DNA from 3 places in the Actinopolymorpha sp. NPDC004070 genome. Region 1 is predicted to be linked to each of the others. Evidence: riboswitches for the same ligand, from Rfam matches in the RefSeq annotation. Region 1 holds a riboswitch; each other region holds the start of a gene.
The links. Region 1 has a riboswitch for cobalamin ahead of ABZV93_RS10195 (SCO2322 family protein). Riboswitches for the same ligand answer to the same signal wherever they lie in the genome.
Positions count from the first base shown of each region.

Region 2: it holds a riboswitch for cobalamin, as region 1 does, so the genes downstream of both, metE (5-methyltetrahydropteroyltriglutamate--homocysteine S-methyltransferase) here and ABZV93_RS10195 (SCO2322 family protein) in region 1, are expected to answer to the same signal.
Region 3: it holds a riboswitch for cobalamin, as region 1 does, so the genes downstream of both, cobT (nicotinate-nucleotide--dimethylbenzimidazole phosphoribosyltransferase) here and ABZV93_RS10195 (SCO2322 family protein) in region 1, are expected to answer to the same signal.

Region 1 covers NZ_JBEXMJ010000004.1:298,763-302,029, forward strand. Annotated here, with positions in the region: gene ABZV93_RS10185 (DUF3043 domain-containing protein) at 1-593, shown strand, start outside; gene ABZV93_RS10190 (hypothetical protein) at 646-855, opposite strand; cobalamin riboswitch at 1,092-1,228, shown strand; gene ABZV93_RS10195 (SCO2322 family protein) at 1,400-2,182, shown strand; gene ABZV93_RS10200 (energy-coupling factor transporter transmembrane component T) at 2,187-3,267, shown strand, end outside.
Region 2 covers NZ_JBEXMJ010000001.1:515,889-519,155, forward strand. Annotated here, with positions in the region: gene metE (5-methyltetrahydropteroyltriglutamate--homocysteine S-methyltransferase) at 1-1,920, opposite strand, end outside; cobalamin riboswitch at 2,044-2,274, opposite strand; gene dgoD (galactonate dehydratase) at 2,509-3,267, shown strand, end outside.
Region 3 covers NZ_JBEXMJ010000001.1:271,956-275,222, forward strand. Annotated here, with positions in the region: gene cobT (nicotinate-nucleotide--dimethylbenzimidazole phosphoribosyltransferase) at 1-1,255, opposite strand, end outside; cobalamin riboswitch at 1,286-1,481, opposite strand; gene ABZV93_RS01230 (aldo/keto reductase) at 1,499-2,362, shown strand; gene ABZV93_RS01235 (pyridoxal phosphate-dependent aminotransferase) at 2,376-3,267, shown strand, end outside.

The sequences.
Region 1 (3,267 bases):
GCCGTACGACAACCGAGGCCCCCGCCGAGACGGCCACCGAGCCGACGCCGTCCACCAAGGTCGCCGGCGCCGGCGGCAAGGGACGCCCCACGCCCAAGCGCCGCGAGGCCGAGCAGGCCCGCAAGACGCGGGTCAGCGCGCCGCGCGACCGCAAGGAGGCGGTCCGCCAGCAGCGGGAGAAGTCACGCTCGGAGCGGGCCAGGATGCAGCAGGCGATGGCCACCGGCGACGAGCGCTACCTCCCGGCGCGGGACAAGGGCCCGGTCCGGAGGTTCGTCCGCGACTACGTCGACTCCCGGCGCACCCCGGCGGAGTACCTCCTGCCGTACTTCCTGGTCATCTTCATCTTCATGACCCTGCCGATGCCGCAGGTGCGGGTGGTGGCGACCTACCTCTGGCTGGTGGCGATCATCATCGTGCCGCTGGACCTGCTCCTGCTGGGGCGGCGGCTGAAGAAGCGGCTGCGCGAGGAGTTCCCCAACGACAGCCACCGCGGCGCGCTGTCGTACGGCATCATGCGGTCGACGCAGATCCGCCGGCTGCGGATGCCCAAGCCGCAGGTCAAGCCCGGCGGGGAGAAGATCTCCGCCTAGCGGTACGACCTTCCCCGCCCGGCGTCCGGCTTCGGGTTCCCGGGCCGGTCTCTCAGTCGGCCGGGTGCAGGCTCATCGGGCCGTAGACCTCGCGCCCGGCTTCGAGCAGTGTCACCTGGTCGACACCGCTTCCGGCGAGTTCGCGCCAGGTTTCGCCGATCCAGCTCTCGGCGTCGCTCTGCGACGGGAACTCGCTGTGGGCGAGCTCGCCGGCGTCCACGGGGTTGCCCTCGGAATCTTCGAGTCGCCACGTCCAGGTCATGAAAGCCGAGCTTAGAGGTTTCCCGGGGGTCGTCGTGGTCAGCTCGGTCGGGCACGGCCGGTGCCGGTCGCGCGGGACCGCACCCGACCCGAACAGGCCCCGCAGAGGTCCCGGCACAGTTCCCTCCCACCGGAGCGCCTCACCGGGTTCCGGACATCTTTGACTTCCCGGGTCGGCCGTGAGAGCGTCCGTCCTGCACGACGTCGTCGGGCGAGACCCACCCAGGTCTCGCACGCAGGGGAAGCCGGTCCGAATCCGGCGCTGACCCGCAACCGTAGGCCGCGTGCCCGCACGTCCGTACGACCTGACTCGACCCGCCGTCGAGCCGGATCGCCGCGAACTCACCGGGTGCCCGCGGCGAGCCGGAGCACCTGCCGACGACGACCGGCTCCACGACACCCGTCGAGGTCTGCGGGCGGAGCGCGGGTCACGCACCCGAGCCCTGCCCTCGTCTGCCGGCGTTCCACGCCGCGCGGCCGGGGGCGTTCTCATGTGTGGTCCCGGTTCCCTTGGCCGTGACCGCACCATGAGAAGAGGACACCGAATGAGGCTCGTTACGAAGGCCGCCAGGCGCTCTGCCGCGGCCTTCCTGTTGACCACCCTGGCGACCGTGCTGGCCGCCGGCCTGCTCGCCACGACCGTCGGCGCGGGGGTCGCGCAGGCGTCCGCGTACCGCTACTGGGGGTTCTTCCAGTGGAAGGACAACACCTGGAAGATGGCCTCGGTCGGACCCGGCTCGGTCACCCCCAAGGACGGCGCCGTCGACGGCTGGCGGTTCGCGGTGTCCGGTGAGAAGTCGCCGCCCCGGCTGCCGCGGGCGGCCGCCGACTTCGGCGCGCTGTGCGGTGACGCCAAGGCGCAGGCCGGCAAGAAGCGGGTGGGGGTCGTCCTCGACTACGGCCTGGCCGACGAGGCGCCCGGCGGGCAACAGCCCGCGAAACCACGGGGCGCGTGCGCGGTCGTGGACTCCAAGGCGACCTCCGCGCAGGTCCTCGCCGCCGTCGCCGACGTCCGCGACCAGAAGAGCATGATCTGCGGGATCGACGGCTTCCCGTCCACCGGCTGCGGCGATCCGGTGAAGAAGGAGCCGGCGGTCGCCTCGCCGGAGCCCACCGTGGCGCTGGCCCTGCCCGCGAGTCACACCGACGCCAAGGCGTCCGGGAAGAAGGCCGGCGCCGGCGAACCCCGCCAAGGTGCCGGCGACCGCGCCGTCGACGCGGGCTCGGGCGGGCTGCCCGTCCTTCCCGTGGTGGCGGTCGTCGTCGTCCTGCTGGGCGGCGGGCTGCTGCTCCTGCGCCGACGGCGGAACGCAGACCAGGGCGCCTGAGCCGATGCGCGCCGTCCACCGTCCCACGCTGCCGCGCACCCTGCACCCGGGTGCGTGGTGGCTGTGGGCGCTCGGCCTGGCGACGGCGGCCAGCCGCACCACCAACCCGCTGCTGCTGGTGCTGGTGCTCGCCGTCGCGGGCTACGTGGTGGCGGCCCGTCGTACGTCCGCGCCGTGGGCACGTTCGTACGCCGCGTTCCTGCGGCTCGGCCTCGTGGTGATCGCGATCCGGGTGGTCTTCCAGTCGCTGTTCGGCGCGGCGGTGACCGGGCGGACGGTGCTGTTCACGCTGCCGCAGGTGCCGCTGCCGGGCTGGCTGGAGGGGATCCGGATCGGTGGCGCGGTGACGGCCGAGGCGCTGGCGTCCGCGGCGTACGACGGACTGCGGCTGGCCGCCGTCCTCGCCTGCATCGGCGCCGCGAACGCGCTGGCCAACCCCAAGCGGCTGCTGGCCGCGATGCCGGGCGCGCTGTACGAGCTCGGCGTGGCCGTGGTGGTGGCGATGACGTTCGCTCCCCAACTGGTCGGGGACGCCGCGCGGGCCCGGTCGGCACGCAGGCTGCGCGGCCGGGCCGACCGGGGGCTGCGCTCGCTGCGGGCCACCGCCGTACCCCTCCTGGAGGGCGCGCTGGAACGCTCCCTGGCGCTGGCGGCGGCGATGGACTCGCGCGGGTACGGCCGGGTGGGCCAGGTGCCGCGGGCCACCCGGGCGACGACCGCGGTGCTCGTCCTCGGCGGGCTTGTCGGCCTCTGCGCGGGTGCCTACGGCCTGCTCGCCGCCGACGGCGGGCCGTTGTTCGGCGTGCCGATGCTGGTGGCCGGTGGCGCCGCCGCGGTGGCCGGGCTGGCGCTGGCCGGGCGGCGGGCCGTGCGCACGCGGTACCGCCCCGACCCGTGGGCACTGCCGGAGTGGCTGGTCGCCGCCAGCGGGGTGGCCGTGGCGGCGGCCTTCACCTGGGCCGCGTCCACCGGCCTACCCGACGTCGTGGTGTCCGCCTCTCCCCTGACCCTGCCCGGCCTGCCGGTGCTGCCCACGATCGGCGCCCTGCTCGGGCTGCTGCCCGCCTGGTGCTCACCGCCGCCGC
Region 2 (3,267 bases), on a different contig from region 1:
GTGGATCTGGGTTCGCTCCGCGACCCCGGAGGTGGCCAGCCGGAACGCGGCCACAGCCCAGTCGACGTAGGCGGGCTGGTCCGCCGCCCTCAGCGGGAGCAGTTCACGCAGGGCGGGTTCGTCGACCTGGATGTAGCGGATACCTGCCGCCTCCAGGTCGCGGATCTCGTCGCGCAGCGCGAGCGCCACCTGCCGGGCGGTCTCGGCCAGCGGCTGGTCGTCGCGTACGAAGGACCAGGCCAGCATGGTGACCGGCCCCGTCAACATTCCCTTGACAGGTCTGCCGGTCCGGGACTGGGCGTACGTGGTCCACTCCACCGTCATCGGCTCCGGCCGGGCCACGTCGGCGTAGAGGATCGGCGGCCGGACGTAGCGGGTGCCGTAGGACTGCACCCAGCCGTGGGACGTGCTGGCGAATCCGGACAGCCTTTCGGCGAAGTACTGCACCATGTCGTTGCGTTCGGGCTCACCGTGGACGAGCACGTCCAGTCCGATGTCCTCCTGCAACGCGATGATCTCGTCGATCTCGCCCCGCATCCGCGCGTCGTAGGTGGCCTGGTCGATCCGGCCGGCTCGCAGGTCGGCCCGCGCCCGGCGGATCCTGGCGGTCTGCGGGAACGAGCCGATCGTGGTCGTCGGCAGCGGGGGCAGCCCGCCGGCCTCGGCCTGCAAGCGGGCGCGGTCGGCGTAGTCGCGCCGGGCAGTGCCCGTGCCCAGGCCGGCCAGCCTGGCCCGGACCCGGCCGTCCACGGTCTCCGCAGGGGTGCCGGTGCCGGCCGAGGCCGCGGAGAGTTCGCGTTCGACCGCGCCGTGGCCCTCGCGCAGGGCGCGGCCGAGCAGGACCACCTCGTCGACCTTCTGGCGGGCGAAGGCGAGCCGGTCGCGCAGCCCGGCGGGCAGGTCCTCCTCGAGGGTGAGATCGAGCGGCACGTGCAGCAACGACGAGGAGGTGCCGACCACCAGGTCCCTGACGGAGCCGAGCAGGGACGCCGCGACGGACATGGCACGGGACAGGTCGGTACGCCAGATGTTGCGGCCGTCGACCAGACCCGCCACCACCGTGCGGTCACCGAGCCCGGCGGCGGCAATCCGGTCCGCGTCGGCGGCTCCGGCCACGAGGTCGAGCGCCAGTCCGTCGATCCGGGTGCCGGCCAGGACGGGCAGTGCCGGGCCGATCGGCCCGAAGTACGTCGCCACCATCAGCTTCGGCCGGTGGGCGGTCGATCCCAGGCGTTCGTACGCCGTCCTCAGCGCGGAGAGTTCGGCTGCGTCACGGTCGGCGGCGAGCACCGGCTCGTCCAGTTGGACCCACTCGACGCCGGCGTCGGCCAGTGCGTCCAGAAGCCCCACGTAGGCGTCCAGCAGAGGCTCGAGCAGGTCGAGCGGGCGGAAGTCCTTCGGTGCGTCAACCGCGGGTTTCGCCAGGAGAAGGAAGCTCAGCGGGCCGAGCAGAACGGGCCGGGTGGTGACGCCGAGCGCGGCCGCCTCCTGGTATTCCGCGACCGGCCGGGACCGCGCACCGGCGGTGCGGAACGTGGTGTCCGGCCCGAGTTCGGGGACGAGGTAGTGGTAGTTGGTGTCGAACCACTTCGTCATCTCCAGCGGCGGCACGCCCTCGGTGCCGCGGGCCATCGCGAAGTACCGGTCCAGCCCCTCCAGCCCGGCGAACCGGCGCGGCACGGCGCCGAACAACTCGGCGTGGTCGAGTACGTGGTCATAGAACGAGAAAGTGTGCGACGGGATGAGATCGACGCCGGCGTCGCGCAGGGTTTCCCACGTGTCGCGGCGCAGGTCGGCGGCGGCCTGGTGCAGTGCCGCGGCGTCGATCCGGCCGGCCCAGTAGTCCTCGGTGGCTCGCTTCAGTTCACGGCGCGCCCCGATCCGGGGGTAGCCGAGGACGGTCGTACGCACGGTTTCCATGGAGTCCTTCCCTCGGGAACTCGGACGGTCCGGGGCGGACGAGGGGAGACGAGGTCGAACGACGGCGGCGTCGTGCCGGTCGCCCGGTCGCCTTCCCACGAGGCCACGGACCACCGCGGGCCGGTCGGCCCACGCACGGATGGCAGGTCTTCGGACTCGTGGGCGTACCGGCCGTCATCTGCCGGTGGTCCTACTGGCCGTCGCTTCCCAGGTGGCTGATGATGCCGCCCAGTGCGATCTCACGGCTGTCGTTCCCACTCACCGCTGCGGGGCAGTCCCGGGCTTGCACCGGGTTCCCTCTTGCCTCACCGGTCCTGGCGAGCGGACCGGCGAACCAACCGCACCGCCGACCTTAGCCCCCCGCCTTCGTGGCGGCGGGACGCCCCGCCACGGGCTGAGCCCCGTGGCGTCCGCCCGGCTTCGGTGGGTGGCCGGAGCCGGTGGGCCGGGTCCGGTCGCGACCGGCCGGGCACGGTCCACCGCGGTGATGTCTCCGGTAGCGTCGTCGCGGATGTACGCGACGGCGACCCCGCTCCCTGTGCGAGCTGTGGTCGCTCGCATCGACGAATGCGTGGAAGGAGTTCCGCGGTGAAGATCACCGGCCTGACGACCTATCTCGTGGCGCCCCGGTGGTGCTTCCTGCGAATCGACACCGACGAGGGTGTGACGGGCTGGGGCGAGCCGATCGTCGAGGGTCGCGCGCACACCGTCGCGGCTGCGGTGGACGAGGCGGCCGACTACCTCGTCGGCCAGGACCCGCTGCGGATCGAGGAGCACTGGCAGGTGCTCAGCAAGGGCAACTTCTACCGCGGCGGCCCAGTCCTTTCCAGTGCGGTCGCCGGGATCGACCAGGCGCTGTGGGACATCGCCGGCAAGGTGCACGGCGTTCCGGTCTACCAACTTCTGGGCGGTCACGTCCGCGACCGGATGCGGGTCTACGGCTGGATCGGCGGTGACCGGCCGGACGTGGTGGCCGACGCGGCGAAGAACATGCAGGACCAGGGCTTCACCGCGATCAAGATGAACGGCGGCGGGGAGATGCGGCGGGTGGACACCGCCGCGCAGTGCCTGGCCCTGGTCGACCGGGTGGCGGCGATCAGGGAGGCATGCGGACCGGACTTCGACATCGCCATCGACTTCCACGGCCGGTTCACGGTGGCCATGGCCCGGCGGACCCTGCCGCTGCTGGAGCCCTACCTGCCGTTCTTCGTCGAGGAGCCCCTCGTCCCGGAGCTGACCGACCAGATCGGCCAGATCTGTTCCTCCACGTCGATCCCGATCGCCACCGGGGAGCGGTTGTACTCCCGGTGGGACTTCAAGGACGTGTTGTCCGCAGGCATCGCGATC
Region 3 (3,267 bases), on a different contig from region 1:
GTCCGGTGGCCAGGTAGGTGACCGGCAAGGACTCCCCAGCCGGACCGACCTTCGCGGCCTGCCCGGCCAGCCGTTCGGCGGTCGTGGACTTGCCCGAGCGCGCGCCGCCCAACACCAGGATCCGCCGTGGCCGCGGGCCGCCCCGCCCGTCCGTGGCCGGGCCCGCGGCCACCTCCTCCAGGGTGGCGACCTCGGTCAGGACGGCGGCGGCGGCCCGGACGACGGGCAGCGCCAGCACCGCGCCGGACCCCTCACCGAGCCGCAGATCCAGGTCGAGAACGGGACGCAACCCCAGCGCCGCCAGCGCCCGCCGGGCCGCCGGCTCGGCGGACACGTGGCCGGCGACGAACGCACCCACCGCGTCGGGAGCGAGCGCCCGGGCGACCAGGGCGGCGGCGCCGGCGGCGATGCCGTCCAGCACCACCGGCACCCGGGCGGCGGCCGCACCCAGCAGGAAGCCTGCCGTTGCGGCGTGCTCGAGGCCGCCGAGCGCGGCGAGGACGCCGAGCGGGTCGGCCGGGTCGGGCCGGTGCAGGTCGAGCGCCCGGCCGACGACGGCGACCTTCGTTGCCCAGGTGGCGTCGTCGATCCCGGTTCCGCGTCCGGTCACCTGCTCCGGCGTACCTCCGGTCAACGCCGCGATCAGCGCCGCCGCGGGAGTGGTGTTGGCGATGCCCATGTCGCCGGTCAGCAGGCACCGGCAGCCGCCGGCCACCAGGTCGGTGGCGACCTCGATGCCGACCTCGACCGCCGCCACCGCCTCGGCCCGGCTCATCGCCGGACGCTCGCTGAGGTCGTCGGTGCCCGGGCGTACCTTGCGGTCCAGCAGTCCGGGCGCCGGCGGGAGATCGGCCGCGACCCCGACGTCGACCACCTGCACCCGGGCGCCCGCCTGCCGGGCGAGCGCGTTGACGACCGCGCCGCCGCACAGGAACGTCGACACCATCGCGGCGGTGATCTCCTGCGGCCACGGCGAGACGCCCTGCCGGTGGACGCCGTGGTCACCGGCGAAGACGGCCAGCCCGGCCGGTTCGGGAAGGGGCGGCGGGCAGGTCCCGGCGATGCCGGCGAGTTGCGCGCCGAGGTCCTCGAGGGCTCCGAGCGCGCCGCGCGGCTTGGCCAGCGCGTCGTGCCGGGCGCGGGCCCTGGCCACCGCGTCGGCGTCCGGTGGACGGACGGCGCGCAGGGTTCGGCCCAGCACCGAGCCGTCGGAGTTGTCGGGGCCGACAGAGTCGGCAGAATTCACGGCAGCCACGAGTAGTCCTTCCACAGGAGTCCGCGCCCTGGATGGTCGTACCGACGAACGGAGTGTCCTGGCTCCCAGATCGTGGCTTCCGCTCCGGCCTTCCCACCGCTCGCGCGGCAGTGGCCCCTGCATGGAGAGGTCGCTTCCTGGTGACAGTGGCGGGACCGCCCCGGACTCGCACCGGGTTCCTCCCTGTCGTCGGCGACCAGAATGGCACATGATCACGAACGGACGAACGGGAGCGAGGCGGCGATGGAGTACACCACACTCGGCGGCACCGGTGCGAGGGTCAGCCGGATCGGGTTCGGCGGGGCGACCCTCGGCCTGACGAACTACCTCGGGCGGTTCGACCCCGACGACGCGCACGACCGGGCGGCGATGTTCGCGGCGATCGAGGTGGCGCTGGAGGGCGGCATCAACTACTACGACACCGCGCCCGGTTACGGCGGCGGCGCGAGCGAGCGGGTGCTCGGGCAGGCGCTGCGCGGGGTGGACTCCAGCGGCGGCCGCCCGTTGTTCGTGGCCACGAAGGTGCCGTACGGAGTGAACGTGCGTACCTCACTGGAGGCCAGCCTGGAACGCCTCGCCCGGCCGTACGTCGACCTGCTGCAGATCCACGGCGACTCGTTCACCACCGAGCAGACCGACGCCATCCTCGCTCCCGGCGGCGTAGCCGAACAGTTACATTCCGTCAAGGCTGAGGGCTTGACCAGGCATGTCGGCTTCACCACCGAGGACAACAACGACTCGGTGTACCGGCTGATCCGCAGCGGCCGGTTCGACACCGTGCAGATCTGTTACAACCTGCTCTTCCAGCATCCGTACGACCCCACCCGGCCGTTCGGCAGCCTGCTCGAGGCCCGCCGGCACGGGCTCGGCAGGGTCACCATGCGCACCACCACCTCGGGGACGTTCCAGCGCTGGCTGGCGATGGTGAATCCCGCCGACACCTTCGACTACTCCAGCGCGCTGGTGCAGTTCGTGCTGTCGAACCCGCACGTCGACGTGGCGCTGGTGGGGATGCGGGACCCGGACGTCGTACGCGCCAACCTCGCCGTCGCCGACGACCTCGCGGGCCGCATCGACCTGGCCGCGCTGCACGAGCGATACGTGTGATGAAGTGACGCCCATGGCAGTCTCGGCGACGCTCGCCATCAACCAGCTCACGGCGGAACGCCTGGCCGCCGGGCGGCCCGTCCTGCCCCTCGGGTTCGGCGAGGCGGGACTTCCCGTGCACCCCGACCTGGTGGCGGCGCTGAGCACGGCCGCGGCTGCCGGAGCGTCCGGCAGTTACGGGCCGGTCGCCGGCGTCCCAGCACTGCGCGAGGCCGCCGCGGGCTACTGGCGTCGGCGGTGCCTGCCGACGACGGCCGCGCAGGTGGTCGCGGGTCCCGGCAGCAAGCCGCTGCTGTACGCCGTACTGCAGGCGAGCGCCGGCGGGGTCGCGCTGCCCCGGCCGAGCTGGGTGAGCTACGCCGCACAGGCCCAGCTCCTCGACCGCGAGGTGCACCACGTGCCGACCCCCGACGGGCAGGGCGGCGTGCCCGACCCCGACCTGCTCGACGCGGCCGCCGCCACCGCGAGGGACGCCGGCCGCCCGATCGGGCTGGTCGTGCTCACTCTGCCCGACAACCCGACGGGGACGCTCGCGGGCAGCGGGACGATCCGCGCCGTCGCCGACGTTGCCCGCCGGCACGACCTGCTGATCGTGTCCGACGAGATCTACCGCGACCTCGTGCACGACCCGGTGCGCGAGTTCCTCAGCCCGGCCGAGCTGGCACCAGAACGCACCGTCGTCACCACCGGCCTGAGCAAGAACCTCGCCCTCGGCGGCTGGCGGATCGGCGTCGCGCGGATGCCGGAGGGCCCGCTCGGCGACCGGCTCGGAGCCGAGGTCGCCGCGGTCGCCAGCGAGGTGTGGTCCGGCCCGGCGAACCCGGTGCAGCACGCCGCCGCCTGGGCGTTCGAGGAGCCGGAACAGCTCACCGAACGCATCGCCACCAGCCGGTCGCTGCACGCCA